2 regions of the Subdoligranulum sp. APC924/74 genome follow, and region 2 is predicted to be linked to the other one. Evidence: predicted binding sites of a transcription regulator. Region 2 holds the regulator's gene; the other holds the start of a gene.
What was found. Region 2 encodes HrcA, which represses chaperone genes, less so after heat shock. Its sites were predicted from a motif close to TGTTAGCACTCNNNNNNNNNGAGTGCTAACA; they were not measured.
Positions count from the first base shown of each region.

Region 1: htpG (molecular chaperone HtpG) is a predicted target of HrcA. The motif match lies at 2,840-2,870, and genes of this name have one in related genera.

Region 1 is NZ_PSQF01000012.1:39,481-55,821, reverse strand. It holds gene C4885_RS05485 (hypothetical protein) at 1-68, opposite strand, end outside; gene C4885_RS05480 (YkgJ family cysteine cluster protein) at 154-840, opposite strand; gene C4885_RS05475 (D-isomer specific 2-hydroxyacid dehydrogenase family protein) at 837-1,823, opposite strand; gene C4885_RS05470 (alpha/beta hydrolase) at 1,882-2,679, opposite strand; gene htpG (molecular chaperone HtpG) at 2,904-4,808, shown strand; gene C4885_RS05460 (sensor histidine kinase KdpD) at 5,088-6,467, opposite strand; partial or broken gene C4885_RS05455 (response regulator transcription factor) at 6,464-7,183, opposite strand; gene C4885_RS05450 (ABC transporter ATP-binding protein) at 7,519-8,442, shown strand; gene C4885_RS05445 (ABC transporter permease) at 8,444-9,199, shown strand; gene C4885_RS05440 (ABC transporter permease) at 9,203-9,940, shown strand; gene pyrB (aspartate carbamoyltransferase) at 10,325-11,272, shown strand; gene C4885_RS05430 (aspartate carbamoyltransferase regulatory subunit) at 11,266-11,694, shown strand; gene C4885_RS05425 (Gfo/Idh/MocA family protein) at 11,877-12,860, shown strand; gene C4885_RS05420 (MBOAT family protein) at 12,962-14,353, opposite strand; gene C4885_RS05415 (hypothetical protein) at 14,353-15,474, opposite strand; gene C4885_RS05410 (HAD family hydrolase) at 15,522-16,341, opposite strand, start outside.
Region 2 is NZ_PSQF01000020.1:22,172-38,512, forward strand. It holds gene C4885_RS07165 (RnfABCDGE type electron transport complex subunit C) at 1-1,162, opposite strand, end outside; gene C4885_RS16280 (hypothetical protein) at 1,678-2,034, shown strand; tRNA gene C4885_RS07170 (tRNA-Gln) at 2,111-2,184, shown strand; tRNA gene C4885_RS07175 (tRNA-Pro) at 2,217-2,292, shown strand; gene pcp (pyroglutamyl-peptidase I) at 2,876-3,517, opposite strand; gene C4885_RS07185 (NFACT family protein) at 3,835-5,592, opposite strand; gene C4885_RS07190 (Nif3-like dinuclear metal center hexameric protein) at 5,700-6,452, opposite strand; gene C4885_RS07195 (class I SAM-dependent methyltransferase) at 6,443-7,129, opposite strand; gene C4885_RS07200 (DUF1858 domain-containing protein) at 7,107-7,313, opposite strand; gene C4885_RS07205 (DUF2142 domain-containing protein) at 7,359-9,680, opposite strand; gene dnaJ (molecular chaperone DnaJ) at 9,914-11,089, opposite strand; gene dnaK (molecular chaperone DnaK) at 11,342-13,186, opposite strand; gene C4885_RS07220 (nucleotide exchange factor GrpE) at 13,285-13,893, opposite strand; gene hrcA (heat-inducible transcriptional repressor HrcA) at 13,890-14,912, opposite strand; gene C4885_RS07230 (stage V sporulation T C-terminal domain-containing protein) at 15,328-15,870, opposite strand; gene C4885_RS07235 (NUDIX domain-containing protein) at 16,242-16,341, shown strand, end outside.

The DNA of each region.
Region 1 (16,341 bases), on a different contig from region 2:
AAGCAGAACGAAGAAAACACAAGGCCAACCAACGTCAGCAGCAGGCCACATAACAGTTTGGGTTCCATAGCTTTCCCTACTCTTCATAATACATTTTATTTCCTGTTCTTGCAACCATCAATGTCTCGCTTACCGAACCGCTGATGGTTGATCTCACAGCATTTTATCCAGCAGCGGCCAAAGCGCCTGGGTGTTGGCGTTGAACTGGGGGTAAAAATCATCCTGGATGGAATAATCAAAATACAGGGCGCGTGCAATGCGGCGGGCGGCGGGCAGATAGCGCGGGTTTTCGCGTCCGCCTGCCTGCTGCAGCTTATCCGAAAGCTGGGTACACACCACAGCCCACCGGGCGTCAATCCCGGCGCGGGCGGTGATGGCGGCATCGTCCAGGTAATTTTGCAGGGTGCGCTGTTCCTGCGCGGATACGCGGGCACCGCACAATGGCAGCTGCACGTAATATTCCATGGCGGCTGTTGCCGGGTCAATGGCCTGGCCCAGCGGGTAAAGAGCGCAGGCCAGCGGGCGGGCGGCGTGGATGGTGCAGGCATCGGCCTCAAAAAAGGGGCAGTTGCCTGTGCGGGCATTGGGGCGCAGCACCACGGCAGGCAAAAGGGTCTGCGGGGCAAACTCCTGCTTGCAAAAAGCATCCGCCGTCAAGCGCGGGGGCAGGCTCAGGCGGCGGGCAATGCGGTACAGGTCATAACCGGAAAGCACCAGGTCCCGCCGGTTACGGCAGCAGTCCCCGCAGCCTGCACAGACAAAGTCAAATGGCTCCCCTGCCGCCAGCCGCGGGCACTGGGCCAGCGCAGCGGCAGATTCGGCACGGCCCGGTTCTGTCACAGGCGCACCTCCAGTGGGGTCTGTTCGCCATCCGCCATGGCGCGCACAGCCTTAAAGGCGCTTTCCACCATGCTGGCCACGTTCACATCGGTATAAAACGCGGTATGCGGGGTAAAGATCACATTCGGGAAGCTGCGCAGCATGGCAAGTTCGCGGTTCTGCAGCGCATCGCCCATATGGTTAAAGTAGAACAGGCCGTTCTCATTTTCCACAACGTCCAGGCCGGCTGCGCCGATCTTGCCGCTTTCCAGCCCGTTTATCAGCGCTTCCGGATCAATCAGGGTGCCGCGGGCGGTGTTGATCAGCACAACGCCGTTTTTCATCTTGGCAATAGCGTTGGCATCGATCATATGGCGGTTGGCGGCGGTGGCGTTGGTGTGCAGGGTGATGATATCACAGCTCTTGTACAGGGTATCCAGGTCCACATACTCCGCATACTGGCGTGCTTCATCGTTGGGGTACAGGTCGTAAGCCAACAGCTTGCAGCCAAAGCCGCTTAAGTGGCGCAGCACAGTGCGGCCAATGTTGCCGGTGCCGATCACACCCACCGTCATACGGGTGATATCGCGGCCCATCTTGCCGCTTAAGGAATAATCCTGGGCATCGGCACGGCGCAGAATCTGGCCCACTTTGCGGTTGCACATCAGCATCAGCATAATGGCATAATCGGCCACACCTGCCGGCGGATACCAGGAATGGGAGATGCGCATGCCAAGCTCCTTGGCTTTCTGCTGCGGGATATGGTCATAGCCAATGCTGCGGCAGGGCAGGAATTTGACCCCCATCGCGGCCCAGGCTTCCAGATATTCCGGTGCAATCAGGCAGGGGTTGGTGCTGACGGCATCGCAGCCTTTGGCAAGTTCCAGGTTATCCGGCGTGGGGACCTCTGCGGTATAGGCATAATCAATGCCGTACTGTTTGCTGTATGGCTCACAATAGGCTTGCTCGTCGAAAGGACGGAGGGCATAAAACATGATCTTCATGGTATAACCTCCTTAATAATAGGGTTACAAAAACAGCTTCTTCATGGGGCTGCTCAAATCACAGGGTAAAATCCAGGGTCTCCCCCAGCCAGCCCATGCACAGGGGCAGCCAGGCGTTGTTATGCTTGTTAGGGGTGTTGACCTCGTTGGTACAGGTGCTGGAGCCATGGCCGCCATGGGTGAACAGGTGCAGCTCAAACGGCACGTTGTTCTCTTTCAGGGCGCCTGCCAGCAGCAGGCTGTTTTCCACGGGTACAGCCTGATCTTCCACGGTGTGCCAGATGAAGAAAGGCGGCACATCGGGGCGCACCTGGTTTTCCAGGCTCATGGTCTGCAGCAGGGCTTCATCCGCGCCGCACAGGTTCTCAAAAGAGCCGCGGTGGGCAAACTTGCCGCTGGAGATAACGGGGTACCCCAGCACCACCGCATTGGGGCGGGCTTCGGTTCCGGTAATACCAAGGGCCTGCTGCACGGGAGCTGCATCCCACAGCAGGGCGGTGGAAGCCGCCAGGTGGGCACCGGCAGAAAAGCCGACGATGGTGATCTTATCCGCCGCAATGCGCAGATCCGCCGCATTCCGGCGCAGGTACAGGATAGCGGACGCGGCTTCGGTCAGCGGCTGCCACAGCAGCGGGGCATGGTCGGTGGAATAAATCAGGGTGAACACATGGTAGCCGGCCTGCAAAAACTGGACGGCAACAGGGTCCGCTTCGCGCGGGGAGCAGTAGCGGTAGCCGCCGCCGGGCAGGATCAGCACTGCCGGGCGGGTGTTGTAGCTGGGCATTTCGGTGGTTTCGTCACGCAGGTAGCCGGTCAGCATGGCACCGGTGGCAAGTTTATGTTCTACAAATTTCATAACATCAGGCTCCTAATGATAAATATGAAGATACAGTTATTAGGATAGCGCAAAAAATGTGCTTTGAAAAGCCTTTTTCTGTATTTTACATACAGTTTTTTAACTTTTTGTAAAAAGGGCAATCAGGACTTGCACTTTGCGGGTAAGAGTGCTAATATATGCTTAGCACTTAAAGCACGCGAGTGCTAAACCATAAAATATATAAAAGTGAGGTCATTGTAACTATGGCAATGCATCAGTTTAAGGCCGAGAGCAAAAAGCTGCTTGACCTGATGATCAATTCTATTTATACCAACCGCGAGATCTTCCTGCGCGAGCTGATCTCCAACGCATCGGATGCCTGCGACAAGCTGTATTTCAAGAGCCTGACGGACACCTCCATCAACGTAAAAAAAGAAGACCTGCACATTCATATTGCAGCCGATAAAGAGAACCGCACCCTGACCATCAGCGATAACGGCATTGGCATGACTAAGGATGAGCTGGAAAAGAACCTTGGCACCATTGCCCGCTCCGGCAGCCAGGACTTTAAGGCAAGCAATCAGAACGAGAATATTGACATCATCGGTCAGTTCGGCGTTGGCTTCTACTCCGCTTTCATGGTTGCCAGCAAGGTGACCGTTGTTTCCCGCGCGGAGGGCAGCGAGGAAGCCTGGCAGTGGTCGTCCTCCGGCGTGGAGGGCTACACCCTGACCGAAGCCGAAAAGCCGGAAGTTGGCACCGAGATCACCCTGGTGCTGAAAGAGGACACCGAAACCGACAAATACAGCGAATATCTGGACGAGTACACCATCTCCGGCCTGGTCAAGAAGTACAGCGATTACATCCGCTACCCCATTACCATGTACCGCGAGAAGAGCCGCCAGAAGCCGAAGCCGGAGGACGCCGGTGACGACTATAAGCCGGAGTACGAAACCTACACCGAGCTGGAAACCCTGAACAGCATGGTGCCCATCTGGAAGCGCGACAAGAAAGATGTAAAGCCGGAAGAATACAACGAGTTCTACAAGAGCAAATTCATGGATTATTCCGACCCGCTGCGCGTGATTACCAGCCGCACCGAGGGCACCGCAACCTACACCGCCCTGCTGTTTGTGCCCGGCCAGACGCCGTATGATTACTACACCAAGGAGTACGAGAAGGGCCTAGCCCTGTACGCTTCCGGCGTTATGATCATGGAAAAATGCGCTGACCTGCTGCCGGATTACTTCAGCTTTATCAAGGGCGTTGTGGACAGCGAGGACCTGAGCCTGAACATCAGCCGTGAAACGCTGCAGAAAGACGGCCAGGTAAAGCTGATCCGCAACAGCCTGGAAAAGAAGATCAAGAACGAACTGCACGCCATGCTGGTGAACGACCGCGAAAAGTACGAAACCTTCTGGAAAGCATTTGGCCGCCAGATCAAGTTTGGCGTTTACGGCGATTACGGCATGCACAAAGACCTGCTTTCCGACCTGCTGATGTTCTACTCTGCCAAGGAGCAGAAGCTCATCACGCTGGATGAATACATTGAGAAGATGCCGGAAGGCCAGAAGGCCATTTACTTTGCCGCTGGTGACGAGGCAGCCCGCCTGGGCAAACTGCCCAACGCACAGCTGGTGCTGAGCAAGGGCTATGACCTGCTGCTGTGCAGCGAGGATGTGGATGAATTCTGCCTGCAGATCATGCACGACTACAAGGAAAAGGAATTCAAAAACATCAACTCCGGCGATCTGGGCCTGGAAACCGAGGAAGAAAAGAAGGCTGCCGAGGAGACCGCAACCGAAAACAAGGACCTGTTTGAGGAGATCAAGAAGGCCCTGAACGGCAAGATCAAAGATGTGAAGGTCAACCCGACTTTGCAGGATCACCCGGTATCGCTTTCCAGCGAGGGCGGTATTTCCATGGAGATGGAAAAGATCCTGCGCAAGATGCCTGCCGGCGGCGAGGGCATGGAGAGCACCAAGGTGCTGGAGCTGAACCCCAACCACGCCGTGTTTGGTGCGCTGAAAGCCGCTCATGAGGCCGGTGACACCGACAAGATCAATAAGTACGCCGAGCTGCTGTACGACCAGGCTCTGCTGATTGAGGGCCTGCCGCTGGAAGACCCCGTTGCCTACGCACAGCTGGTCTGCGACTTGATGAAGTAATGGCAGCCAGGCTTTACGCCAGACAATTCAAGGTAACACCGCACAATTCCCGCCGGACGGCTTAAGCACCGCTCCGGCGGCTGCGGCACGGCATCTGCGTTGCCAAAATGCTCGATAAGACATCCAGTATTATCTGCGCTTTTGGCTTAGCAGCTGCCGCACCTCGCTCGCCGTATCGGCACTTAGAATTATGCGGTATTGCCTTAACATAGCATAACAATCCCCCGCCGGGCGGTGCTTCAAAGTGCTTTGCCCGGCGGGGGATTTGTTTTTTGGGTATTATTTTTCGTTTTCGTCTTTGGCCAGTGGCAGCTGCATCATCACTTTTGCACCGTGAGGGTCCCGGTTGACAAACTGCACGCTGCCGCCGTGGGCGTTTATGATTTGCTCCACCACATGCAGGCCCAGAATATGCGGGGCGTTCTCCCCTTCCGGTTCGCCGTTCAGCACGGCCAGCACGCTTTGCGGGTAGCCGGTGCCGTCATCCTGTATGGTCAGGTGCAGCGTTGTTTCGTCGGCATCCGCGTGGAAAGCCAGCGTGATCGGCCCCGCATTATGGCGCACGGCGTTTTGCAGCACATTTTCCAGCGCACGGGTCAGCAGAGCGGCATCAGCGTGCAGGATGGCGGTTTCTACTGCCGGGGTAATGCTGCAATCCAGTGTGCAGCGGGCGGCCAGGGGGTTCTCACAAAAAGCCGCCACTACCCGGCGCAAAAACGGCCCCGCCTGGGTGGACTGGCGGCGCAGGGGCTGGGCGCCGTATTGCAGCTTGCTGGTCAGGTTCAGGTCCTCAATCAGGCTGCGGATTTTTTCGCACTGGGTGCAGATGCCGCCCGCTTTCTGTCTGGCTGCTGCGGGCAGGGTGGCATCCCGCTGCAGCTGTTCCGCCCAGCCCAGGATCAGTGCCAGCGGAGTGCGGATATCATGGCTGACCCCGGCGATCCACTCGGTTCGGGCGGTATCCCGCCGGGCAATGATCTCATTGCGGCGGCGCAGCTGCTCGCTGGTTTCGTTCAGCTTTTGGGCAAGCTCCCCCGCAAAGCCGGCGGCAGGCAGGCTGACCGTACCGCCCTGCGCCAAGGTATCCAGCCCGGCTGTTACGGTTTGCAGGCTTTTGCTCCCGCGCCAGCTGAAGAACAGGCAGCACCCCAGCACCACCAGCAGGAGCTCCACCATGGTGGGCTGAATGCTTTTGGCCAGCATTATTATCATTTTTTGCTTCATGTCGATGTTATACTTCCAGCAGGTTCCAACCGGTTCCGCCACAACAAACAGCCCGTAATCCGCCGCCCAGCACTGCACGGGGTAATCGGCCAGGTACCAGTGGGAGAACACGGCAACTTCCGATGCCGTGTACCGGTGATTCAGCTTTTGCGGCAGGTCTTGCTGCCAGATGACATTGCCATTATCGTCCAGCACCATGGCCCAGGCATAGCCCTGCATCCATTCCGCCGGGGTATGTTCCCGACCCCATTGCAGGCCGGTTTCGGTTTGTTTTAGGGCATCAGCCAAGGCGCCGACCCGGTAGCCTGTTGCATCCACCGCGTTGGACTTGAACCCCACATAAAAAATCTGCCCCACCAGCAAACCGCCCACCAGCAGCACAATAGCGGCTGTGGCCAGCACATAGCGGCGGATCAGGGCTGCAAAAGTTTTCATTGTGCGCTCTCCTCTGCCAATTTATAGCCGATGCCCCGCACCGTTAAAAGGTACTGCGGCTTGCTGGGGTTGGGTTCCAGCTTTTCCCGCAGGTGGCGGATGTGAACATTCAGGCTGTTCTCGTACCCGTAATAGTCTGCCCCCCACACGGCTTCGCACACCGCGTCATAAGTAACGATATGGCCGCGGTTTTCGGCCAGCTTTTGCAGCAGAGCGCGCTCGGTGGCCGTCAGGGGCTGGGCGGTGCCATCCGGCAGGCGGACCAAAGCATCGGCCAGATACACCGTGCGCTGGCCCAGCTGGAGCGTTTTTGCGGCAGTCCGCCACAGTTCGCCCCGATAGCAGCGCTACAAAATGCGCTGGATGCGCAGCAAAAGCTCCTGCGTTAAAAACGGCTTGGTCAGGTAGTCGTCCGCGCCCAGGCCCAGACCAAACAGCCGGTCGGCGTCAGCATCGCGGGCAGAAAGAAAAAGCGCCGGGATATCCGCCATGCTGTGCAGCGTGCGGAACAGGGTAAAGCCGTCCCCATCCGGCAGGTTGATGTCCAAAATCATCAGGTCCGGGCGGTTGGCGGCAAATGCCGCTTGGGCCGCTGCGCAGCCGGTGCAGGCGGTCAGCTGGTTGTAGCCGGTGCTGCGCAGCGCCGTGGTAACAAGGTTCAGCAGATCCTGGTTGTCATCCACAATCAAAATTTTAGCATCATAAATGGTTTGCATGGGTGCGCCCCCTTTGTGCTTTTAGGCAATACCGCATAATTCTAAGTGCCGATACGGCGAGCGAGGTGCGGCAGCTGCTAGGCCAAAAGCGCAGATAATACTGGAGTCTTATCGAGCATTTTGGCAACGCAGATGCCGTGCCGCAGCCGCCGGAGCGGTGCTTAAGCCGTCAGGCGGGAATTGTGCGGTATTGCCTTTATTATAATACGAGCACCGGGCTGCCGATAGAGCCGCCGGACAGAATTAAGCTAAACTTAAGCTGGGCTTTGTGGCAGGTTAAGGTCGGCGTGTTACCATGCCTTTGTTCCCAAAAGATGAACAAAGGAGTGTTAGCCATGCAATATGTAATTGAAACAAAACGGCTGTGCAAAACCTATGGTGGCCGCACCGTGGTTCACAATCTGGACCTGCATGTTCCGCAGGGGTGTGTGTATGGTTTTATTGGGCCAAATGGCGCGGGTAAATCTACCAGCATGAAAATGCTGCTGGGGCTGGTTCACCCCACGGCGGGCAGCGTGGCTCTGCTGGGCCGCACATTGACGGAGCGTACCCGGCTGGAGCTGCTGCGCCAGACCGGCAGTTTGATTGAGTCGCCATCCGGCTACCTGCACCTTACTGCGCAGGAAAACCTTGAAATTGTAGCCGACCTGAAAGGCGTGCCCTACAAAGACATCGACCGCGTGCTGGAAATTGTACACCTGCAGGCAGACCGAAAGCGCAAGGTAGGGCAGTATTCCCTTGGCATGAAACAGCGCCTGGGCATTGCCATGGCTCTGCTGGGCAGCCCCAGGCTGCTGATCCTGGATGAACCCACCAACGGTCTTGACCCGGCTGGCATCCAGGAAATGCGTGCATTGATCCACGATATGCCAGATGCCTGCGGTGCCACGGTGCTGATTTCCAGCCATTTGCTGGGCGAGATAGAGCAGATTGTGAGCCAGGTGGGCATCATCAACCACGGCCAGCTGCTGTTTGAAGGCCCGCTGGCGGAATTGCAGCGCCACAGCCGCGGCAATGTTGTTCTGCGCCTGCTGGCTCCGGACCGCGGGGCCGCCGTGCTGCGCCGCTACGGCCTGACCCCGCAGCCTGCGGACAACAGCTGCCTGCTGCCCACCATGGAGGATGCCCGCCTGGCCGCGCTGGTGCAGGATCTTGCCGCCGAGGGGGCCGGGGTGGTTGGCGTGGAGCGGCAGACCAAGAATCTGGAAGAGATTTTCCTGAGCCTGACCAACACGCAAACCGGCAAGGAGGTGGGCTGACATGTACACAAGCATCCGCGCCGAGCTGCAAAAGGCCCGCCGCCGGCATGATCTGATTGTCTGCCTGCTGGTGCCGGTCATGGCGCTGCTTTGGTGCCAGTCCGCTGCGCCGACCGGTGCTGACGAGCTGGCATCCGCTTATAGTGCCCTGTTTTACAGCCTGCCCATCATCAATACCATTTTAATGCCGTTGGCCATGGCGATTCTGGCAAGCAGGCTTTGGGATGTGGAAGTCAAAGGCTGTACGCCCAAACTGCTGTATACCCTGCAAAGCCGCCGCAGCCTGTTTGCCGCAAAGGCAGTGCTGGGGCTGGCGGAGATCTTTTTGATCGTCACGCTGGAAGCTGCGGGCGCCCCGCTGATCGGGCACTTGCAGCATTACACGCAGCCCTACCCCGCCGCAGGCCAGGCTGCCTATCTCTGGGGCTGCACCTTTGCCGTGGACTGCATGATTTTTTTCTCTGAGCTGCTTTTGACAGTGCTGCTGGCCAATCCCCTGCCCGCTTTGTGTGTGGGCATTCTTGGCACGCTGCTGGGACTGTTCAGTGCCTTTATGCCGGCATGGGTCGGCTATTTTGTGCCGTGGGGGTATTTTATCCCTCTGAACACCTACCGGATTGCGGACTGGGACCAGGCCAGCAAAGTAGTCACCTACATGATTGTGCCGTTCCAGTGGCCGCTGCTGGTTGCCACGGTGGTTTTGGCCGGTATTTTGTTTTTTGCCGCGTGGTATGCCATGCGGAACAAGGAGGTGTGACCCATGCTGCTGCGTTGTATCCGTGCAGAAAACCGCAAACTGCACGCTTCGCCCATCTGGTTTATGTTTTTTATTCTGCCCATCATTTCCGCCGGGTACGGAACCTTCAACTACCTGCAAAACCTTGAAATTTTGCGGGACGGCTGGTACAGTCTGTGGACCCAGCACACACTATTTTACTCGCTGTTTTTCTTCCCCTGCATGGTGGCGGTATACGCGGCGTACCTGTGGCGGCTGGAGCACATAGGCCACAACTGGAACCTGATTATGGCGGAGCCGGTGCCGCCCTTTTACCTGTTCCTTGCCAAGTTGCTTGTGGTGACAAAGCTGGTACTGCTGACTCAGGCATTTGTGTTTGTATTGTACTGGTTCTGCGGCCGGGTGTTCGCCGGGTTCACAGCGCCCCCGCCGGCCATTACCATCTTTTACCTGGTGCGCAGTGTACTGGGCGGGCTGGCCGTGGTGGCGGCGCAGCTGCTATTTTCCATGGTGATCCGCAGCTTTGCCTTGCCGGTGTTTTTGGGGCTGGCCGGGGGTGTTTCCGGCATGCTGCTGGCCAGCCGGGGCTACTGGTACGCCTGGCCCTATTGCCTGATGCAGCGCGGCATGAACGCTAACCAGAGCAGTGATATGCTGGCGGACAGCTACCTAGGCTTCGCTTTGGCCTGTGTTGGCTGGCTGGCGCTGATTTTGCTTGCGGTCCAGCTGCTGTTGAGCCACCAGGATGTAAAGGTCCGGTAAAGGCTGCACCGGCTTTGCCGCGCATTTTGACCGCTTTTGTAAAATTGCCTCAAAAAAAGCGGATATTTTTGGGGGTTAATGGGTTTTATTTGCCGGGCAGGTATGATATAATAAGCCAGGTTTGCGGCCAGCTTTGCCGCACTGCCAGTTTGAACGTATTTCCCGAACGTGTGCCTGCCCCGCGCATGGCACCGTTTGACCACGGTGTATCTGAAAAGTCGAAAATATCGTTTATTTCTACAAACACAGCGAGATTTTGCGTTAAAAAGCCTTGGAATCCACAAAGGATTCCGGCGGCTCTTTGCCTTACATCCTGCTTGTTTTTGCAAAATATCCGTCATTTTCTTTGTTTTCAGATACACCATAAGGAAAGGATGGCTGTTGATGAGACATTTGATTGATCCCCTTGACTTTACAAAGGAAGAAACCCAAAAGCTGCTGGACCTTGCGGACCGCATCCATGATGACCCCGAAGCATACCAGGATGTAGCTGACCACAAGCGCCTGGCCACACTGTTCTATGAGCCTTCCACCCGCACCCGCCTTTCGTTTGAATCGGCGATGCTGCGTTTGGGCGGCAAGGTGTTGGGTTTCCCGGATGCCGGTGTTTCCAGTGCTTCCAAGGGTGAAACCGTTGCGGATACCATCCGCATTATCAGCTGCTATGCGGATATTGCCGCCATGCGCCACCCCAAAGAGGGGGCCCCGCTGCGCGCTTCCCTTTACAGCAAGATCCCGGTGATCAATGCCGGTGACGGCGGCCACAGCCACCCCACCCAGACCCTGTTGGACATGATGACCATCCGCCGCCGCAAGGGCCGTTTGGACAACCTGACCATTGGTTTCTGCGGCGACCTGAAGTTTGGCCGCACGGTACATTCCCTCATCAAGAGCCTGGCCCGCTATGACAACGTAAAGTTTGTCCTGATCAGCCCCGAAGAACTGCGCGTGCCGGATTACATTATCAATGAAGTACTGGAGCCCCGCGGCATCCCCTACATTGAGACCCGCAACCTGGAAGGTGCTCTGCCGGACCTCGATATTTTGTACATGACCCGTGTGCAGCGCGAGCGCTTTTTCAATGAGGAAGATTACATCCGCCTGCGTGACAGCTACATCCTGACCGCTGAAAAGCTGAACCTTGCCCCGGCGGACATGGCGGTGCTGCATCCCCTGCCGCGTGTGAACGAAATTACGCTGGATGTGGACGATGACCCGCGCGCCGCCTACTTTGAGCAGGCACAGAACGGCGTGTATGTGCGCATGGCTTTGATTATGACGCTGCTGGGGCTGAAAGACCCCAAAACCGGGGAGGTTGCTTTTGAATGCTGAATATTGATGAAATCATGAACGGCGTGGTCATTGACCACATTACCGCCGGGACCGGGCTTTCGCTGTATCACCTGCTGGAGCTGGAAAAGCTGAGCGAAGCCAGCGTGGCCCTGCTGCAGAACGTGCGCAGCCAGAAAAGCGGCAAAAAGGATATTATTAAAATCGAGGGCGATATTTCCGGCTTGAATTTTGATGTGCTGGGTTATGTGGACCCGCAGATCAGCCTGACCTTTATTGAGAACGGTCATGTGACCCGCAAGGTGCGCCCGGACCAGCCCAAGCGCCTGGTGAACGTGATCAAGTGCACCAACCCTCGCTGCATTACCTCCCTGGAGACCGGCTGCGACCACATCTTTGCCCTGACCCCCAGCGGACGCTACCGCTGCGTTTACTGTGAGCAGGAGTTCAAGGTACGCCCGTAAGGCAGTGCCGCATTTTCCTGTTCTGTTCCCATAATAAGTTCAGACCCGGCATGATGGAACGGATTTTGCTGTTCCCCTGCCGGGTCTGTTTTTTCTTGCTGTTTTGCGCGTGTTTCCTTGCCGCAATTTCCTGCTTGTGGTACGATGTGCACAAAGAACCATTGTTAATGGGAGGTAATTTTATGAATTGGGGAATTTTAGCTACCGGCACCATTGCCAACAAATTTGCCACAACAATCAATGCGATGGCTGCCGAGGGCGAGCGGCTTGCCGCAGTCGGCTCCCGCCGGGCCGAAAGTGCCAAAGCCTTTGCGGCGCAGTACAACATCCCGCACTGGTACGCCAGCTATGAAGAGCTTGCCGCCGATCCCGCCGTAGATGCCATCTACATTGCTACGCCCAACGCCCTGCATTACGAAAACTGCAAGCTCTGCCTGGAGCACGGCAAGCATGTTCTGTGCGAAAAGCCGTTCACCATCAATGCAGAGCAGGCCAAAGAGCTGTATGCCCTGGCGGAAAAAAAGCAGCTTTTTATCATGGAAGCATTCTGGATTCGCTTTTTGCCGCTGTATACCAAATTGCAGCAGATGCTGGCGGATGGGGTGATCGGTACGCTGCAAACCATCACCTGCCAATACGGTTTTACCACTGAAGGCGCCCGCCGCGAGCGCAAATTCAACTCTGCTTTGGGCGGTGGCGCTTTGCTGGATATTGGCATTTATAACCTTGGCTTTTTGCAGATGGTCACCGGCCAGCAGCCCCAGAACGTGCAGACAGAAGAGCTGCGCCTGACAGAATACGGCACCGATGAATACAGCAAACTGCGGCTTGCCTACCCCAGCGGCTGCACGGCGGAATCGGTGCAAACCATCGGCCAGCGCCTTACCCGCATGGCCTGCATTGTGGGCACCAAGGGCCGCATTACCCTGCCGGACTTCCAGTACGCCGAACATATGACGCTGGAACTGGACGGCCAGCCACCGCAGGAACTGGATTTTCCCTTTGATGTGAACGGTTTTGAATACCAGATTCGGGAAGTAAGCCGTTGTGCTGCCACTGGCAGGCACCACAGCAGCATTTATACCCCGCAGCAAAGCATTGCCCTGACCCAACTGATGTATGATATCCGCATGGCCTGGGGCATGAAATTTGAGGGCGAGGAATAAGCAGCTTTTGGTAAAGCCTTGTCCCCTTTTTATATTTTCCACACAGACAAAAACAGCCCCAGGCGGCACCTTTTATGGGTACTGCCCGGGGCTGTTGCTTTTCAGAACCGGGCATACAAAAAGCCCGTATTGGAATAAAAGCTTGCCATCAGCAAAAAGGCAAAAATGGCAAATTCGTACACAGCCCAGCGCACCGGGCGCGGCGCGGCGTTGACCCAGGCGCGCAGGTGCAGGCCGCATTCATGCAGCACATCCACCAGCACCAGCAACGCAATGCCCAACAACAGCAAGAGCAGTTCCAGCTTGCTGGTCAGGCCTAGCAGCCAGTACTGGGCAAACACCTCGTGCCCGGGGTTATGCAGGATACCGGCAAAGTATGCCGCCGCATTGCCCAAACTGCTGGTGCGGAAGATGGTAAAGGTTGTAACAAAGATGGCAAATGTCAGCGGCACGCCCACGATGCGCAGCGGCAGAGATTTGCGCTTGCGCAGCGGAGCGGGCATGTGGTCCTCCGCTACCTGGCACAGGCCGTGCAGCCCACCCCAGACAAGGAAGGTCCAGTTGGCGCCGTGCCACAGCCCGCTGACCAAAAAGGTCAGCAGCAGGTTGGCATCCCGCCGGGCAATGCCCTTGCGGTTGCCGCCCAGTGGGATATACACATAATCCCGGAACCACTGCGAAAGGCTGATATGCCACCGGGCCCACAGCTCCTTGACGCTGGCAGAAAAAAACGGCTGGCGGAAGTTTTCCGGCAGGTGCAGGCCCAGGATCTCGCCCATGCCCAGCACAATATCCGTGTAGCCGGAAAAATCGGCATACAGCTGGAACGAATACATAACCGTGGCAAAAATCAGCTGACTGCGGTCAAAGGACGCCGGGTCCGCAAAGGCGGCGCTGACCACAATGGCCGCACGGTCCGCAATGGCAAACTTTTTGAAATACCCCCACGCACTGCGCTGCAAACCGCTGACCAAACGCTGGGTTTCAAACGTTTTGGGGGCGGCTTCCAGCTGGGGCATCAGGGTATTATAGCGGTTGAACGGCCCCTGGGTGAGCGAGAGGAAAAAGCCCGCATAGCACCACAGCCGTGCATAGCTGGGCGTGGGTGCCGTGCGTCCATGCCACACATCCAGCAGGTAGCCCGCCAGCTGCAAGCTGTAATACGCAAGGCCAAAGGGCTTATACAAATCCCGCAGGCCCGGCACCAGCATGCCGCTGTATTTGAGCACCAGCAGCGGCAGCAGGGCTGCGGCCAGCCCCAGTGCCAGCCACCCGCGGCGGCTGGGCTGCTCTGGCTGCGCATGCTGCGCGGCCTGCCACACTACTGCCGTGGCAAGGGCTACCGCAAAAAACGCGCCGATATCAATGGAAAGGCAGAACACTGCGTTGGCTGCCAAAACCAGCTTCCAGCGGGAAGGCTGGGGCACGCGGTACCACAGGCAGGCAAACAGCGCCATAAACGGCAAAAAGCCAAGGGATGTAACAGAAAACATCAGTTGCCCTCCCCCTGCTGCACGGTGCTGTCCGGTGATGTGGCCAGCTTTTCGGCAACCGTATCATAGAACAGGCCGCTTACATCCTCGCCCGCAGCACTGCGGGCGGCCACCGTGGCGAACGCCTTGCTGAACGTTTCTGCCCCCTGCCCGTTCAGGTGGTGCATATCTGAAAAATCGTCAAAGCCAATGGGCAGCAGGTCGGTATCCTTAAAGAGCGAAAAATCCCAATACTGGGTGCCGTTGGCCGCGGCAAAGCTGCGCATGGCATCCACATAGGCCTGGTAGTTCTGGGTATCCTGCACATAGGCGCTGGGCAGCGGGGCGGTGACCAGCACCAGGCGGATGTTCTGCTTTTTGCAGAACTCGGCAATGCGGGTCAGGTTCGCCCGGCCAAACGGTGAGATTGGCGCGCTGGCATCCACGTGCATCAGGGTGCCGAACCCCCAGATGCTGGTACCCTCGGTATAGACAAAACCGCGGTCCCGGTAGGCTTCGCCCTCGTCCGGGTAGGTGACCCAGCCATAGTTCCCCGCGTTATAGCCGCCGGTCAGCTTGCCGCGCCAAAGGGCCGGCAGCTCACCGGGGTCAGCAATAGCATGGCGCGCCGGGAACACCAGATCCGCAAACGCCGCGGCACCGCCCATCTCCCACAGATACTGGTAACGGTAGGGCGAGGACGCGCGCATGTAATCGGTGATCAGGTAGCAGGCCAGCGGAACATTGCTGGATTTTTGCTGATTATAGCCGGTATAGAAGGTTTCCAGATAGACGGTTTTCAGCGGGCTGTTGGCGGCGGCTTCCCGAATAAGCCAATAGGAGCCATCCGGCTGCTGCTGGCTGGTGCCAAGGTTAAAGCTGTGGCTGCCCAGAATGGGGTCAATGGTATCCGGGTCAAAGCTGCGGTAGCTGTGGGAGGAACCCACAAACACAGTATCCACCGCATCCGCTTGGGCGTAATACTCCCCCAGCGTCACACGGGAATAGGCGTGCAGGTCATCCACCAGCAAAAAGTTCAGCAGCAGGCAGAGCGCCGCCGTGATGGCCGCAAACAACACAAACAGGCCCGCCTTGTGCAGCGGGCCGGGAATGCGGCTGGTTTTTGGGGTTGTATGGGGCATGTAGCTTCCTTTACGTTTGCCATCTGCCGCGCGGTATGCGCCGCGGCTCAGGTTTCAATTTTTATATGGGGGCAGCGGGGATTGTAAGCGGCAAGGTCCAGGCGCCAGGTGGTGTTGCCATCGGCATCCTCGGCCGTTTTTTCAAAGCCGTACCCAGCATAAAATTCCCGCACCATAGCGTTTTTGGCGGTGGGGTAATAATAGCCCTCCAGCGCAGTATACCCTGCAGCGGCAGCTTTGGCGGCAAGGGTGTCCATCATGGCGTCTTCCATGCCGCGCTTGAGCACACGGCAGCTCATCAGCCACAGGCGCAGGCAGAGCGTTTGGCCCTGGGCCTGCCCTGCCACAACGGTAACAACGCCGTTATCCGCAAATTTATCCACCAGCTTGCCGTACAGGGTGATCCAGTCCGGCTTTTCTGCCATGGAACGGATGTCATCCTCAGTGCAGCGCAGAGTGGTCAGGTTGAACTGGTTGCTCTTGTTGGTCAGCTGAGCAATGCGCTGCATATACACCGCCTCAAAGGGGCGGATGGTCGCCGTCATTTCCAGGCTGTCCAGATACTGGCCGTAATCGGCAAAAGCTGCCTGGGCCTGGGCGGCCTGGGCGCGGGCATGGTACTGCGCGGTCTTTTTCAGGTCGTCGCCGGAAAGGATCGTCGTTTCAAAGTACCCGCCGTGATCCAGCATCTTGATGTAGTTTTCGGCACCATCCAGCACCGGGGTGGCCACGCCGGGCAGCTGGGCGGCCACAATGGCACGCTCCGCCGGGTTGTCATCAGCAAACACAAAGCTGTCGGCGCCAAGGCTGAGCTCTGCGGCGATGGCTTTCAGGTTCTGATCTTTAGGATCCCAGTTGGCCTTGATG
Region 2 (16,341 bases):
CGACCGGTTCCAAACCCATGGGGCAGGCGGCAATGCAGCGCCCGCAGCGGATGCAGGGGTCAGGCTCCGGCAGGGTGGCCATTTTGCGGCTGAACAGCAGCAGGCCGTTGTTCTGCTTCAATACCGGGTAATCAGCGCTCGGCGAAGCACCGCCCATCATGGGACCGCCAAAGATGATCTTGCCCAGCTCAACATCCGGCTTAATGCCGCCGCATGCTTCGATCACATCGCGGTACAAAGTGCCGATGGGCACTTCAATGTTCTGCGGCTTGGCAATGGCATCGCCTTCCACGGTAACGCGCTTGGTGGTCAGGGGTACACCGGTCTTCAGGAACTTGCCCAAGGTAGAAACGCTGGTCACGTTCATGATGATACAATGTACGTCTGCAGGCAGGCCCGGTTTGCCGGAAGGACCGATCTGCGGCACTTCGCGGCCGGTGCAGGTTTCAACCAGCGTTTTTTCAGCGCCCTGCGGGTAGCGCATGGGCAGCGGCTTGACCGAAACGCCCTGCATATCGCGCACCAGGGAGCACATCAGATCAATGCACTCCGGCTTGTTTCGTTCAATGCCGATGATGCAGTTGGGAATGTTGCAATACTTCATGACGGCAGTAATGCCGGAAAGGATCGTATCACTGCATTCCAGCATCTCGCGCGTATCCGTGGACAGATACGGCTCACACTCAGCTGCGTTGATCAGCAGGGTGTCAATACCCTCTGCTGCCAGCTTGACATGCGTCGGGAAACCGGCGCCGCCAAGGCCAACCAGACCGCATGCCTGCACAGCTGCCATCAGGCTCTTTTTATCGGTCACAACCGGCGGCACACAGGCCGGGTCAACCGTCTGCTGGCCATCGGCTGCAATCGCAACCGCCTGGCAGGTAGAACCGTTGACCATGCGGAACGGTGCAACGCCCTCAACTGTGCCCGAAACGCTGGAATAGATATTGGCACTGACAAAGCCGCCGGCTTTGCCGATAAGCGTACCAACACAGACCTGATCGCCTTTTTTGACGACCGGCTCTGCAGGTGCACCAATGTGCATCGACATGGGAATGATCACGTGCGCAGGCGTGGCCATTGTTACGGTAGCCATCCCGGCCGTGCCCTTCTCATGCGGCACTGCGGCACCCTTGGCAGAGCGCTTCAGGGATTTAAACATGGACTCATTTCCCCCATTTCATTGTCTGCCCTGTTATGGAAAGCTCCGGAGCCGGTCATCCCGTCCCCGCTGATCACAGCGATCGCCGATACACCTTTTTATAAAGTCAAACCGTCATTGCCCCCACTGCCAGCCGAATCAAAAAAGCTGAGCCGCCGGGCCGATGCCGTTCCATGGCCGCAAAAACAAAAACCGCCTGCATTTATCAAATGAAACCCAGGCCGTTTTCAGGCTTTTGGGGCACACTGCCCCTTTACAAAAGATGTATTCTTTCCCAAAAGGCAAAATAAATACAGTATTATTGTAGCATTTTTGCCGTACAAGTCAAGAAGAAAGGGTCGCAAACCGCAATACAAAGTCGAATGTTTATACTAAAAAGTAAATTCTTTATGGGTTGCTAATACCGCCGCTCTGTTGGGCTTTCCACGGAAAATGCCTGTTGTGTATGTTGTTAATTTTTAGACATAGCGCATTGTTTCCTGTTGTTTCCTAAGGTGTATCTGAAAACAAAGAAAATGACGAATATTTCGCAGACACAAGCAGGATTTAAGTCAAAGAGCCTTGGAATCCTTTGTGGATTCCAAGGCTTTTTAACGCAAAATCCCGCTGCGCTTGTAGAAACAGACGATATTTTCGACGTTTCAGATACACCCTATGGATTTTCTGGGTTAAACACGCTGCGGGCTGCCGGTGTTCCCAATCCCCCGCCGCCTTTTGCGCAGCGGTTCATTGCCTGTTTTTGCAGCCAAACCGCTGCGGCAAGCCAGAGTAAAAGCGCATATATTTTGTCATCTCTTGAGTCACCCTGTATTTTATGCTCGTTGCTTCGTTATTTCCATATTTTATCAAAAAAACTTCAAAAAACGTGTTGACAAATGCCTGCCAGTCCGCTATAATAACTAAGCGTTGAGGGCAGCGCGAAAGCAAAGCTTCTTAACAAACATGCAATGGGGATTTGCATAATGGTAGTGCGACGGACTCTGACTCCGTTTGTGGGAGTTCGATTCTCTCATCCCCAACCACCGCAGCAGCAAAGTTGCTGCGGATTTTTTTTCGGGGTGTAGCGCAGTTGGTAGCGCGCTTGGTTCGGGACCAAGAGGCCGTGGGTTCGAATCCCGTCACTCCGACCACAAAAAGCTCTTTCACCGTCTGGTGAAAGAGCTTTTTGTTTTTCACGGAGTGACGGGATTCGAACAGCCCGCTCTCGCCACAGCGGGACACAAACAGTCCAGTGGACTGTTTGCGAGGGTGCGGGAGAATCCGCGCCCGTTTGCCGCATAGAGCTCTTTGGACGGTGCCGAGGCAAAACAGTCCGCGGAAAAACTCTCAGCGCGCCAACCAGCAAAACCACTCACGCATCTTTTTAAAGTTTTTCCCCGCCCTTCTACAAAAATCTGCCAAGAGCATTTTCAGCCCTTGGCAGCGAAGTCTTTATTTCACCATCAATAAGTTTTCATCCGGATTTTATTTGGGCATGCCTCATTCAATCGTTTCAAAGCAAACCGTATATCCAAGCTCTTCTACCAAATCATTGTCAACGATTTTTCTAATGATATTTTTTGCATTTTCAAATGCTTTATATCACTCCGTTCCAGATCAAGGCCGCACTTCCGGTTCAGGCAGCCGCGGCAGTAGCACAAAACTCCAATTTCTTTATTGGTCAGCATAACGCTCACTCCCCCCCCCCCATTTTATTTCGAGCAGTCGCCGTTTTTAATCCAGCCTGCCCATTTGTTCTTTCAAATCGGTCTTATTCTGCACAGCGGCTTCAATGGCAGCTGCCAGAGCCGCGGTAATGTCTGCCAGCGGCATGGCCGGGGTACCCGCAGCTTTGCCTTCCAGCTGGCTGGTTGCATACGGCACATGCACAAAGCCCGCCCGTATATGGGGATAACTTTGCACGGTATGCAGCACGGTATACATGACCGCATTGCAGACGTAAGTACCTGCCGTGTAAGACAGCTGGCAAGGATAGCCCTTTGCCTGTACCCCGCGCACCATGGCCTTGACCGGCAGCTTGGCAAAATATGCCGGGGCACCGTCCTGTACCAGCGGTTCGTCCACCGGCTGCGCGCCGTCATTATCTGGGATACGGGCATCCGCCAGGTTGATGGCTACCCGTTCTACACGCAAACCAGCAGCGCCGCCTGCCTGGCCCACATTCAGCACCAGATCCGGCTGGCAAAGTTCGATTTGGCGCACCACTTCTGCGGTGCCGCGGGTAAAGCTTGTCGGGATTTCCCGCTTGATGATCTGCGCCCCGGCAATTTCATCCGGCAGCATTTTAACAGCTTCGTAAGCCGGGTTGATGCTTTCCCCTCCGAACGGGTCAAAGCCTGTAACTAAGACTTTCATTTCACTTTCACTCTCCTCATCTTTTCAAATTATACCACACGTTTTTTCATTTTTCACTCCTATTTACAAAAACATCCTACTTTATTCAAAAAAATGACCACGCTCGCACTTAGCGTGGTCATTTCATTAAGGCAATACCGCATAATTCTAAGTGCCGATACGGCGAGCGAGGTGCGGCAGCTGCTAAGCCAAAAGCGCAGATAATACTGGATGTCTTATCGAGCATTTTGGCAACGCAGATGCCGTGCCGCAGCCGCCGGAGCGGTGCTTGAGCCGTTAGGCGGGAATTGTGCGGTATTGCCTTAACATATGTTACTTTATTTTTCCCTTAGCTGCTCTTCCAGCCCGGCGCGCGGGGTAATATAGACCGTTGTATAATCGTTATACAGCACCATGCCAGGGCGGGCGCCGTTGGCTTTCCAGATGTTGCGCACCTCGGTGGTATCCACCGGCACCTTGGCACCGCCATTCTGGCTGGAGTGCAGCACAGCCAGCTCTGCGGCCTCCTGTTTGGTGGTGTCCGGCACATCCTCGCCGCGGCTCATAACCACCGTATGACTGCCGGGGGCTTTCTGTACATGGAACCAGACATCCTTGCCGCGGGCAGTGTGCAGGGTCAGCTTATCGTTTTGCAGGTTGTTGCGCCCGATCAAAATTTCAAAGCCATCGCTGGAGCGGTAGCGCAGGAAATCCGCCGGTTTCTGTTTGCGTTCCCGCTGCTTATAGTATTTCAGGTAGCCCTGGCTTTTCAGCTCGGCACGCACTTCGTTCAGAGCCTGCTCGCCGGGGGCAGTCTCCACCTCATACAGAACATTGGCAAGGTATTCGATCTCATCCTCGCCCTCGAGCAGCAGCTTTTTCAGCATCTGGCCGGCGGTTTGCTTCTTTTTATAATCGCGGAAGTATTTCTGCGCGTTCTCGTTGGGTCCAAGGCGGGGGTCCAGGCGGATGGTCACATCCTCGCCGGTATAGTAGTTTTGCACGGTGGCCTGGCGGTCGCCTTTCTGGATGGCCCACTGGTTGGCCTGCAGCAGCTCGCCGTACAGGCGCAGGGTATCGGCTTTTTCACTCTGGGCCAGTTCCTCCCGCCGGGCGGACTGTTTGCGCACAGCGCGTTCGTACAGGTTATGCACCGCTTTGTACAGCTCGCGGCTCTTCTGCTTCAACCGCTCGGCGCGGTCCTTGGTGGCGTAATAATCCTCCAGCAGCTCGCTGTAGGTGGGGTACTGCGTTAAAATGGCCGCACTGCCGTACTGCTGCGGGATAAAAAAGCTGAACTCTACCGGCTTGTTCACACCGTCCGGCTGGGGGATGCGCACCGCCGTGGGGGTGCCGCCTGCAGCGTGTTCATCCTTCAGGTTTTCGATTGCGGCGCACAGGGCCTGCTTCTGCGCTTCGTCCAGGTCACAGGCCAGCAGGGGCGTTTCGCCGCCAAAGGCACGCCACACAGCCTCCCGCGCAACAACGGGGCCGACACCGCCAACCGCTTTGCCCAAAGCAGAAGCCACCGGCAGGTCTTTTTCGCAGGCAGCGGCCACCATGGCGGCGGCGCTGGTTGCCAGAAAATCCGGCTTATTGGGTTTGGGCGGCAGCGTATACGGCAGTCCGGGCAGCAGCTGGCGGATCTCGCTGTCCTCAAAATCCACGCGCTTGAGGGCATCGATGATCTTGCCGCTCTGGATCAGCACCAGGTTGGAGTAACGGCCCATCAGCTCGGCAGCCAGGGTATTGGTTACCAGGTCGCCCATCTCATTGGTGCACAAAAAGTCAAAAAACACAATACGGTCGCCGGGTTCCATATGCAGCCCTGTCAGACGGCCGCCGGTCAGGTGTTTGCGCAGCAGCATGCAAAAGCCCGGCGGGGTGAGCGGGTTTTCAAAGCTTTCTTTGGTCAGGCAGACACGCGCCGAGCCGCTGCGGGCAGACAGCAGCAGCTTGAACGTCTGGGTGCGAGTGCGCAGGGTCATCAGCACTTCATCCCGCGTCGGCTCAAAAATTTTATCAATTTTGGCATCCAGCAGGGTGCTGTTCAGTTCATTTGCGACCAGCGCAAGGGTCGCGGCATCCAATGCCATGGTGGTACTCCTTTTCTTTTGGGGCAGGGTTTTATGAAAACGACAGCATTCTTCTCACGCGGCAGGATGGGTTCATCCCACCCCATAGTGTTCAGCCGCCGCAGGGGTTACAGGTAGCTGTAAGGGTCAACATCGGCCAGGCTGGGGGCCACAGTAACTTCTTTGGGCAGGCGCTCGGTCAGAGCATCCGCCAGGGCAAACACCACCGGGTGTTCCGTTCCCCAGTGCCCGGCAACAACCAGGCCCACGCCTTTCTGCTTTGCCAAAATGGCAATGTGGTGGGCGGCTTCGCCTGTCACCAGGCAGTCTGCGCCCTCGTCAATGGCCTGCTGCAAATAGCTGCCGCCTGCGCCGCTCACTTCGGCCAGCTTTTCTACCGGGTGATCGGCTTCCACAAACTTGCAGTGGGTGTGCAGCATCCGGCTGCAGGTTTCGGCCAGCTGTTGGGCCGTGGTGGGCACGTTCAGCGTGCCGATGCGGCCGCAGTTATCGGCGAAATCCCGGCGGTTCTCAATGCGCAGCAGGTCTGCCAGCACATCGTTCACACCGCCGGGAGCGGCATCCAGATTGGTGTGCATGCAGATGGCCGAAATGCCGTTCTGCAGCAGCATTGCGGGCACATCCTCTGCCGTCACGCGGCGCAGCGGGTCAAAGATGACCGGGTGGTGGCTTACAATCAGCTCACACCCGCTTTCGGCGGCATCGCGCACCACATCGGCGGTAATATCCAGCGCCGCCATAATGGAGGTGACCGGGCGTCCGGCATCCACCAAAAGGCCCACGTTATCCCAACTGCAAGCCAGCTCCGGCGGGGCGATCTGTTCCAGAATTTCCAGTACCTGCTGTACTTTTACGGCCATAGTCCATCCTCCATTTCCTGTATCAGGGCATCCACCCCATCCGCCTGCGGGCCGGGTGCAAGGCCCAGGCGGTATTTTTTCAGTTTGACCAGCTGCTGTTCACGGTAGGCCTGGGCTTCGGGCTGGCCCTGCGTTTTGCCGCACAGGCAGGCAAGGCCGGTGGGCTCCGCTGCCCGGCCGGTATACTGCGCGTTGATCACGGTATACAGCCGCCCGGCTGCACGGCACAGTGTCTCGCTTTTTAAGGCAAAGCCGCGCTGGGCAAGGCCCTTGCGCAAAACGCTGTGCTTGGTGGCGGGTACAAAAACAAAGTTATACTGTTCGTTCCTCACCCAAGGGGCGGCATCCAGGATTTCCAGCACCGTTTCGGCCCCCATGCCGGCAATGATGATCTCCGTTGCCTCCCCCGGCTGCAGCACACTCAATCCGGAACCGAGGCGGAACTGGATCTTATCCGCCCAGGGGGCGCAGGTCATGCGGGCTTTTTGCAGCGGGCCTTCCCGCAGATCACATGCAAAAACAAGCGGGCAGCAACCGCTGCCCGCCAGCCATGCACTGAGTTTTCCATGGTCACACCCAATATCGGCGGCAATATGGCCGGGCCGCACATAGGCAGCCGCGGCGGCCAGCCGCGCATCCAGGTGCGGCACAGGCTTACAGGTGTGCAAAGTAGTCATTCAGTTCGGCGCACAGTTCGTCGGGGTCCACACCGTGGACCATGCAGGCCTGCTCCACGGTCTCACCATGGGCAGCCATGCAGCCCAGGCAGTGCATACCCGTGTTCAAAAAGATGGGCACGCAGCCCTGGGAAGGATCGTTCTGCAGGATTTCGGCAATGATGGTATTACGGGTAACAGTCATGGTAATGTTCCTTTCTGCATTATACAAAACGTATAAAATGATAATTTATGACGGCATCTGGAAGGTCGCGTACAAACCCGCGCCTTGCAGAATGACGAACGATGTCAGGCAGAGCATGGCAAATACCGCCTTGCGCTCTGCGGGCTTTTGCACGGCAACGGTGCGGTTGTGGTGCACCAGCGCCAGCACCAGCGGCAACACGGGCAACCAGTAGCGCCCCTGCAGGCCAAAAATAGTGGTGTAATTGATGGGGGTCCAGTTGAGCGCCGTGACGAACGAAAGGGCAATCACGCAGAGAACAATACCCCAAACGCCCGCTTTGGTGCGCCGGCCCAGAGGTACGGTCTCGCCCGCCTGCGGCAGCGCCGCGGCCAGCAAAGCCAGGATAAAGCCAACCCCCAGCACCCAGCTGGCATCCACGGTATACACAATGGGTTCGCCCAGGGCAGTGCCCAGCACGCCCTGCACCCACTGCGCCCCCTGCGCACTGAAAGAGCGCAGCAGCAGTTTGGCCGTGTTGGGCAGGTTGCGGCAGATATACCCGGCGGAATAGGTGTAGATGGAATCGCCGTTTTCCTGAATGGAGCCAACCAGCTGTTCCGGCGTTAAGCCGCCCCACATGTGGGTCAGCTTATACAGCCCAACCGGGATGGCCAACACCACAACCGCGGCAATGGCACCCAAAAAGATTTTCTTCTTTTTGGGGTCGCGGCGGATCTTCCAGTACAGCAGCGCCAGCAAAGCGGCACCAGCCGCGGCGGCACCACCGGCGCGCAGGATGCCCACGGTATCCACATCGCGGGCTGCATACAAAGCAGCGCCCATATTGACCTGCACCCAGCCGATAGCGGCCAGCACCAGCGCCAGAACTTTGGCAATGGGGCCAACCGGCCAGCGCTTGCCGGGCAAGGCAAGGTTGGCATCGGGAATCATAAAGATCAGCAGCACGGCGGGCAGATAAATTGCCTTGGCCGGGCCGATGAGCGCCGCCAGCACCACAGCAGCCACCGTTTCCGGCCAGCGGGCCGGGCGGGTGCGCAGGGTCAGGCAGAGCGCAGTAAAGCAGAAGAGATACCCCAGCACGGCGGCGTCCGCCGAAAGGCTGCCCGCCAGCTGCAAGGGCTGGGCCAGCAGTGCCACACCGGCAAAAATGCCGCGCAGCCGCTGGGGTGCAATATTGACCGCAGCCGCAGCCAATGCCAGGTACAGCGCCAGGTTGCACAGCCGCCCCAACAGCAGCATGCCATGGAAGCCAAGCCCCATCATGCGCGCCAGCGTAATGCCGGCAATCTGACCCAGGTAGAGCGTATTATTGATGGGGTCCGCCGTTACATAGGTATCGGAGCTGACAGTCGTTTCACCGCTGCAGCCCGCATCTCCCAGGTGTTCCAGCATTTCCTTGTAAGCGTAAATGCCGATATCACCGGTATGATTTTTGAAATAGGGAGCATCGCAGCTGCGCACCAGCAGCATATCATCATCGTCCGCCACCGGCTGGCCCAGCAATGTGCTGGACTGGCGGTAGCATTTGGCCAGGTGGGTGTATTCATCGGGGCCGACAAGGGGCGGCGTTAAAAAGGCAAACGCCACGCCCAGCACCGCACCGCACACCAGCACCACCTGCCACAGCTTGGCGCGGTGGGTGAGCAGGATAAAGCCCGCCACCACCGCCGCAAAGGTCAGCACGCCCAGCAGGCGGGAGATCACATGGGACCAGCTGCCGGAATCATTGACGACATACTGCAATGCCGGATGCCCGACGATGGAATCCGTCGTGCCGTTTGCATTCCGGCGGGTCATCTGCTGGCTGGTGTCGGCATCCGTCCAAAGGCCCAGCAGGTGGTACACATCCCAGTCATCGCCGGGGGTATACCACAGGCGCAGGGTCATGTTGGGGTTTGCCAGGTCATAGTCCGCTTCGGCATCGGCTGTGCCGGGGGCTGTATAGGGCGCATCAAACGTGATGGCCGCAAAGGTGTCATCTTTAATGGTAATGCAGTCCAGCTCACCGTTCGCCACGGCGTTGCCATCGGCATCCAGCAGTGCAGCGTACAGGGTGCCATGCCGGAACGCCCAATTATGGGTGGTCAGGTCCAGTCGAACCCCGTAAATGCGCTGCCCGCTTTTGAGCGGAACGGGCAGGTACAACCCGGTTGTGCCGTCATCCTGCGTTGCAGCGTCCGCCGTGGCAGGAATTACAACGGTACGGGTATAATCATCGTTGACGATTTCATACACCGGCTGGTTATCCACCCGCTGGCCAAGGTCAAACCCGGCCCACGCGGCCACAGCGGCAGCAGCCAGCGCCACCAGCAAAGTCAGCCACAGCAGGCGGTGCCGCTTGCAGAAATCTTTGATTTTTTGCATGAAGCCCTCCCCTGCTTTAGGTTGCTTACAGACAGTTTTATTATACATGATGATTGGCGAAAGTGCAATATTAGCCTTACTGCACTTTACTTTTCTCATTTTTCCTCTATCTTTTTAGGCTAGAGAATGATATCATCTATGTAAAAATCACATAAAGAGGTCGTGATATTGCTATAATTAACTGATACAAAAACACCCCCGTCTGCATTACCAGGCGGGGGCATGTTATTGCATTACGAGAAACGGTCGCGCAGGTTCTTGAAGAAGCCCTTGCGCTTTTCGTAGTTATCCTCTTTCATGCTGTCCTCAAAAGCTTTCAGGGCTTCGCGCTGGGCGCGGGTGACCTTTTTAGGGATCTCAACATCGACGATCACATACTGGTCGCCGCGGCCGCGGCCGTTCAGGTACTGGATGCCCTGGCCGCGCAGGCGGAACTTGGTGCCGCTCTGGGTGCCTTCGGGGATATGCTGCACAATGCGGCCATCCACGGTGGGCACCTCAACGTCATCGCCCAGCACAGCCTGACTGAAGGTGATGGGCACATGGATGGTAACATCGTACCCGTCACGCTCAAACATCGGGTCGGCCTTAACGGTAACATGCACGATCACATCGCCGGCCGGGCCGCCGTTGGAACCGGCATCGCCCTGGCCGCGCAGTGCAATGTTCTGGTCATCATCAATACCAGCGGGGATATTGATCTCCAGGCTCTTGCGCGCGGCGGTCTTGCCGGTGCCGCGGCAGGTCTTGCACGGGTTGCGGATAATGGTGCCGCGGCCGCCGCAGTGGCTGCAGGGCTGCTGGCTCTGCATTACGCCAAAGGGGGTGCGCTGCTGTGTTACAACATAACCACGGCCGCCGCAGTCGGGGCAGGTTTCGGGGCTGGTACCCTTGGCCGCACCGGTGCCGCCGCAGTCGGGGCAGGTATCCTGGCGGTTGATGGTGATCTTCTTGGAGCAGCCGTGGGCGGCTTCCTCAAAGGTCAGGATCACGCTGGCCTGAATATCATGGCCCTTGCGGGGTGCATTGGCGGTGCGGGTGGAAGAACCGCCGCCAAAGCCGCTGAATCCACCGCCAAATCCGCCGCCAAAGATATCGCCAAAGATGTCGCCCAGGTCCACGCCGCCAAAACCACCGCCGAACCCGCCTGCACCGCCGCCGTTGGCAGCCGCATAGTTGGGGTCTACGCCGGCAAAGCCGAACTGATCATAGCGCTGGCGTTTCTGTGGGTCGGAAAGCACATCGTTGGCTTCGTTGACCTCTTTGAACTTTTCCTCGGCTTCTTTATTGCCGGGGTTCAGGTCAGGGTGGTACTTTTTGGCAAGTTTGCGGTAGGCACTCTTGATCTCGGCATCCGTAGCGTTTTTGCCGATGCCCAGCACCTCGTAATAATCTCTTTTTTCTGCCATATGATCACACCTTTATGTGTTGAAGTAAGTTGACTTTTATTCCTTTCCCCTATGGGAACAGCCGGTTCTTTGTCCGTAAGGGCGTACAGCCTGTGCCTGCAAGCGGCAACGTGATTTCACTGCGGGCACACGCTGTGCGCCCCTACGGACGGGACGCAGCTTTGTGGGCTTAACCCCACAATGGCCGCCGCCGGAATTGCCTGGCGGCGGCCTTTTGGGTTACAGGGATGTTCCCCTGTTTATTCTGTTATCTTACACCTCGTGGAAGTCAGCGTCAACAGCACCGTCATCCTTCGGGGCGGAACCGGCATTGCCCGTGGGGCCCTGCTGGGCGTCAGCGCCCGGCTGCTGGCCCTGCTGCTGGGCAGCCTGCTGGTAAACCTTCTCGCTGATGGCGTAGAAAGCCTTCTGCAGGTCGTCCTGCTTTGCCTTGATGGCCTCAATATCGGTACCCTTCAGGGCTTCCTTCAGGGCGTTCAGCTTAGCTTCGCACTCGCTCTTCTCGGACGGAGAGACCTTGTCGCCCAGCTCGCTCAAAGCCTTTTCGGTCTGGAACACCATCTGGTCGGCGTTGTTGCGGGTATCAACATCTTCGCGGCGCTTCTTATCCTCAGCAGCATACTGCTCGGCATCCTTAACGGCCTTGTCGATGTCATCCTTGCTCATGTTGGTGGAAGCAGTGATGGTAATGCTCTGCTCCTTGCCGGTGCCAAGGTCCTTAGCGCTTACATGCACAATGCCGTTGGCATCGATATCAAAGGTAACTTCGATCTGGGGCACGCCGCGCGGAGCCGGAGCGATGCCATCCAGGTGGAAGGTACCCAGGCTCTTGTTGTCGCGGGCAAACTCACGTTCGCCCTGCAGAACGTTGACTTCAACGCTGGGCTGGTTGTCAGCAGCAGTGGAGAAGATCTGGCTCTTCTTGGTGGGGATGGTGGTGTTGCGCTCAATGATCTTGGTGCAAACGCCGCCCAGAGTCTCAATGCCCAGGCTCAACGGGGTAACATCCAGCAACAGCAGACCCTTAACGTCGCCCTGCAGAACACCGCCCTGGATGGAAGCGCCGACAGCAACACATTCATCGGGGTTGATGCCCTTGAACGGCTCGCAGTTCAGTTCCTTCTTGACAGCGTCATAGACAGCGGGGATACGGGTGGAGCCACCGACCATCAGGACCTTAGCCAGGTCAGAAGCCTTCAGGCCTGCATCAGCCAGAGCCTTGCGGACAGGGGCCATGGTGCGGTCAACCAGATCAGCGGTCAGTTCATTGAACTTTGCGCGGGTCAGGGTCATATCCAAGTGCTTGGGGCCGTTGGCGTCAGCGGTGATGAACGGCAGGTTGATGTTGGTGGAAGTGGCGCTGGACAGCTCGATCTTTGCCTTTTCAGCAGCTTCCTTCAAGCGCTGTGCAGCCATCTTATCCTTGCGCAGGTCGATGTTGTTTTCCTTCTGGAAATCCTCAGCCATCCAGTCGATGATGCGCTGGTCGAAGTCATCGCCGCCCAGGTGGGTATCACCATTGGTAGCCAGAACTTCAGTAACGCCATCGCCCATCTCGATGATGGAAACATCGAACGTACCACCGCCCAGGTCGTAAACCATGATCTTCTGGTCGGATTCCTTATCAATGCCGTAAGCCAGAGAAGCTGCGGTCGGCTCGTTGATGATACGCTTTACGTTCAGACCAGCAATGGTACCGGCGTTCTTGGTTGCCTGACGCTGGCTGTCGTTGAAGTAAGCGGGAACGGTGATGACAGCCTCGGTAACGGGCTCGCCCAGGTAAGCTTCGGCATCAGCCTTCAGCTTTGCCAGGATCATAGCGCTGATCTCTTCGGGGGTGTAATCCTTGCCGCCGGCGTGAACCTTCTCGGCAGTGCCCATCTTACGCTTGATGGAGGAGATGGTGTTTTCGGGGTTGGTGATAGCCTGACGCTTTGCAACCTGGCCTACCAGACGCTCGCCGGTTTTGGTAAAGCCGACAACAGACGGGGTGGTACGGGCACCCTCAGCGTTAGGGATAACAACGGGCTCGCCGCCCTCCATAACAGCTACGCAGCTGTTGGTAGTACCAAGGTCAATACCAATAATCTTACTCATAATATAAAACTCCTTTCATATTCCTCTTTCAGGAAACATGGAAATGTGAATGTCTTAATTTATATCTGAACGGGCTTTTGCACCCGGTTCATGCTTTGTTATTCGGCCACAACCACGGTTGCATGGCGGATGATCTTATCGCCGATCATGTAGCCTTTCTGGAACACGCGCACCACAGTGCCGCTTTCCTGGCCATCCTCTGCCGGAACCTGCTGAACAGCGTTCATAAAGTTGGGGTCAAAGGGCTTGCCCATGGATTCGATCTCGGTGATGTTCAGCGTTTTCAGAGCTTTTTCAGCTTTGTCCAGCGTCATCACAACGCCCTTTTTATAGTTTTCGTCGGTGCATTCGGCATTGGCTGCCATATCCAGCGTATCCAGAATTGCCAGGATCTGGTTGACCGCGTGGGAAACACCATCGTTGAACTTCTGGTCAGCTTCGCGGGCGGAACGCTTGCGGTAATTGTCATACTCTGCAGCGGTGCGCAGCATCTGGTCTTTCAGCTTTGCGTTGGCCTGCTCGGCGGCTTCCAGCTTTGCCTTTACGGCTTCCAGCTCTTTGGATTTTTTGCCGAACCAGTCTTTCTTTTCGGCCTTTTCTGCAGCGGGTTCAGCTTCCTGCTTATCGGATTCTGCCGCGGGCGCTTTTGTTTCAGCAGCGGCCTGTTCCTGTTCAGTTTCAGGCTGCTTCTTTGTTTCTTCGCTCATGTCTGCTCCTCCTTTTTACCGGACATTGACTGCCCTAACTTAATTGCAAAATAATTCAAAACGGGGATCAAGTGTTCGTACTCCATGCGGTTGGAGCCGATCACGGCCACCGTGCCATACAGCCCGCCGCCCGCAAGGTAACGCTTGCTGACGATGCAGAGGTTCGGCATGGCGGGCTCGATATCCTCGCCCAACGTGGCGGTCACTTTGCCGCTGCCCGGTTCGATCAGGGCGCGGGCCGCTTCGTTGTCAGAAAAAACTTCCAGCAGCGCGCCAAGGTTTGTGCGCACATCCGGCATCTTCGCCAGGTACTGCACGCCCTCCAGGTAAAACTGCGGGCGGGTACGAACCAGCGCTTCGGCGGCGAACACCACCGGCGCCAGCCTGCGCCCGGCGGAAAGCACCAGGCTTGCCGTCAGCGACGGGGTCAGATCCTCCGGTGCCACAAAGGTCAGGCTGCTGTTCAGCAGGCGGGCCATCTCATCGGCATCCTCCCGCGTCAAGCCGGTGTGGATACGCGCCACACGGGTGCGCACACCGCCGGAGCTGGTAACCGCCAAAACTGCGGCGGAATACCGCCCGACCTGCACGACCTCAAAATGGGCGATGCACAGATCCTCGGCCTGCGGGGTGGTAGCCACTGCGGCACAGCCGATATAATCGGCCAGTGCGCGGGCGGCGCTCTGCGCCAGCTTTTCGGGCTCAACGTCCATATCGGCAAACAGCCGGTCAATGTTTTCGCGGTCCGCTGCGCTCAGTGCTATGGCGGCGGGGGCTTCCAACAGGTGGTCTAGGTAGTACCGGTACCCCTTGGGGCTGGGCACGCGGCCTGCGCTGGTGTGCGGCTGCTCCAGCAGGCCAAGCTTTGTCAGCGCGGCCATCTCGTTGCGGAGCGTTGCGCTGGAAAGTGCCATGTCAAAGTGGCTGGCCAGCAAACCGGAGCCGACCGGCTCGCCGCCGGTAGAATAAATGGCAACAATCGCTTCCAGAATGCGCTGCTTGCGTGCATCCATCGTCATGCTGCCCTCATCTCCTTGTTTGCTTTTTCTTGTTTAGCACTCTCTCTTCCTGAGTGCTAAATTTATTATATCCCAACTCTTTGTTCTGTCAAGCCCTTTTCATAAAAAGTTTCAAACTTTAACAGATTTGACACAAACGCCGCGGCAAAGGGTGGTTTTTGCCCTCCGCCGCGGCGTTTTTCTGTTATTTTATCTTGGGCAATACCGCATAATTCTAAGTGCCGATACGGCGAGCGAGGTGCGGCAGCTGCTAAGCCAAAAGCGCAGATAATACTGGATGTCTTATCGAGCATTTTGGCAACGCAGATGCCGTGCCGCAGCCGCCGAAGCGGTGCTTAAGCCGTCAGGCGGGAATTGTGCGGTGTTGCCCTTGTTTTGCTGCCCGCCAGACAGCAGGGTGATGCCGGCCAACGGTTCATTCTTCCATCCACTTTGCTAAAAATGCCGCGGCAATGTTTACTGCGCGGGCGGTCTCGGTATCAGGGGCTGCATCCTGCGGGCGGCCGGTCAGCAACACACCGCCCTCCACATCCCCCTGCACCACAATGGGGCAGACGCATAGCAGCACCGTTTCCCCTTTGTCAAAGGCCGTAATGCGGCGGGCAGCGGTTTCCGGCGCGGTGTAAGGGCCGCGCATGGCCAGCAGCCGGGCGGCGGCATCGCTGATCTGCCGCCCCAGCAGCTGCCCTTTGCCCGTGCCGGTGGCGGCCACAATGCTTTCCCTGTCACACACCAGCACAGGGCGGCCCAGGTTTTTGGCCAGCACCTCGGCATACACCCCGGCCAGTTCACCCAGCTCCACCAGCGGGGAATATTTTTTGAACACCACCTGCCCATCGGCAGCGGTAAAAATTTCCAGTGCATCGCCCTGGCGGATGCGCTGGGTTCGCCTGATCTCTTTGGGAATGACCACCCGCCCCAGCTCGTCAATTCTGCGCACGATTCCTGTTGCTTTCATTGGGGTACCCTCCTGCCCTTCCATATTCTGTACAATATACCTATTATATGGAAAGTGCGGCGGTTTATGTATGGTTCGTGCCTGTTTTTTGTCAGTGCTTTATCCAGCCCTGCCAGCAGGGCATCATGCTGAACGGCTTGGCAATGTGGGCGTTCACGCCTGCTTCAAACACCTTTTTGCGGTTCCCCTCAAAGCCATCTCCATTTTGGAAATATTATAACGGAGCGCCGCGTAAATTTCAGGATATTGGTTTCCTGCCCGCCAAATAGCCGCCCGCACATTGTCTGCAGCCTTGCCGCCTGTACTATCCGGGTGGTATACTGATACCAATATATTTTGTGTGCCCCGCACACAGGGAACGAGGCTCCGCTATGGCTGAACTGCTGCAAACCACTCTGTGCTACCTGGAACAAAACGGCTGCTATCTGATGCTGCACCGCATTAAAAAGAAGAACGACGTCAACCACGATA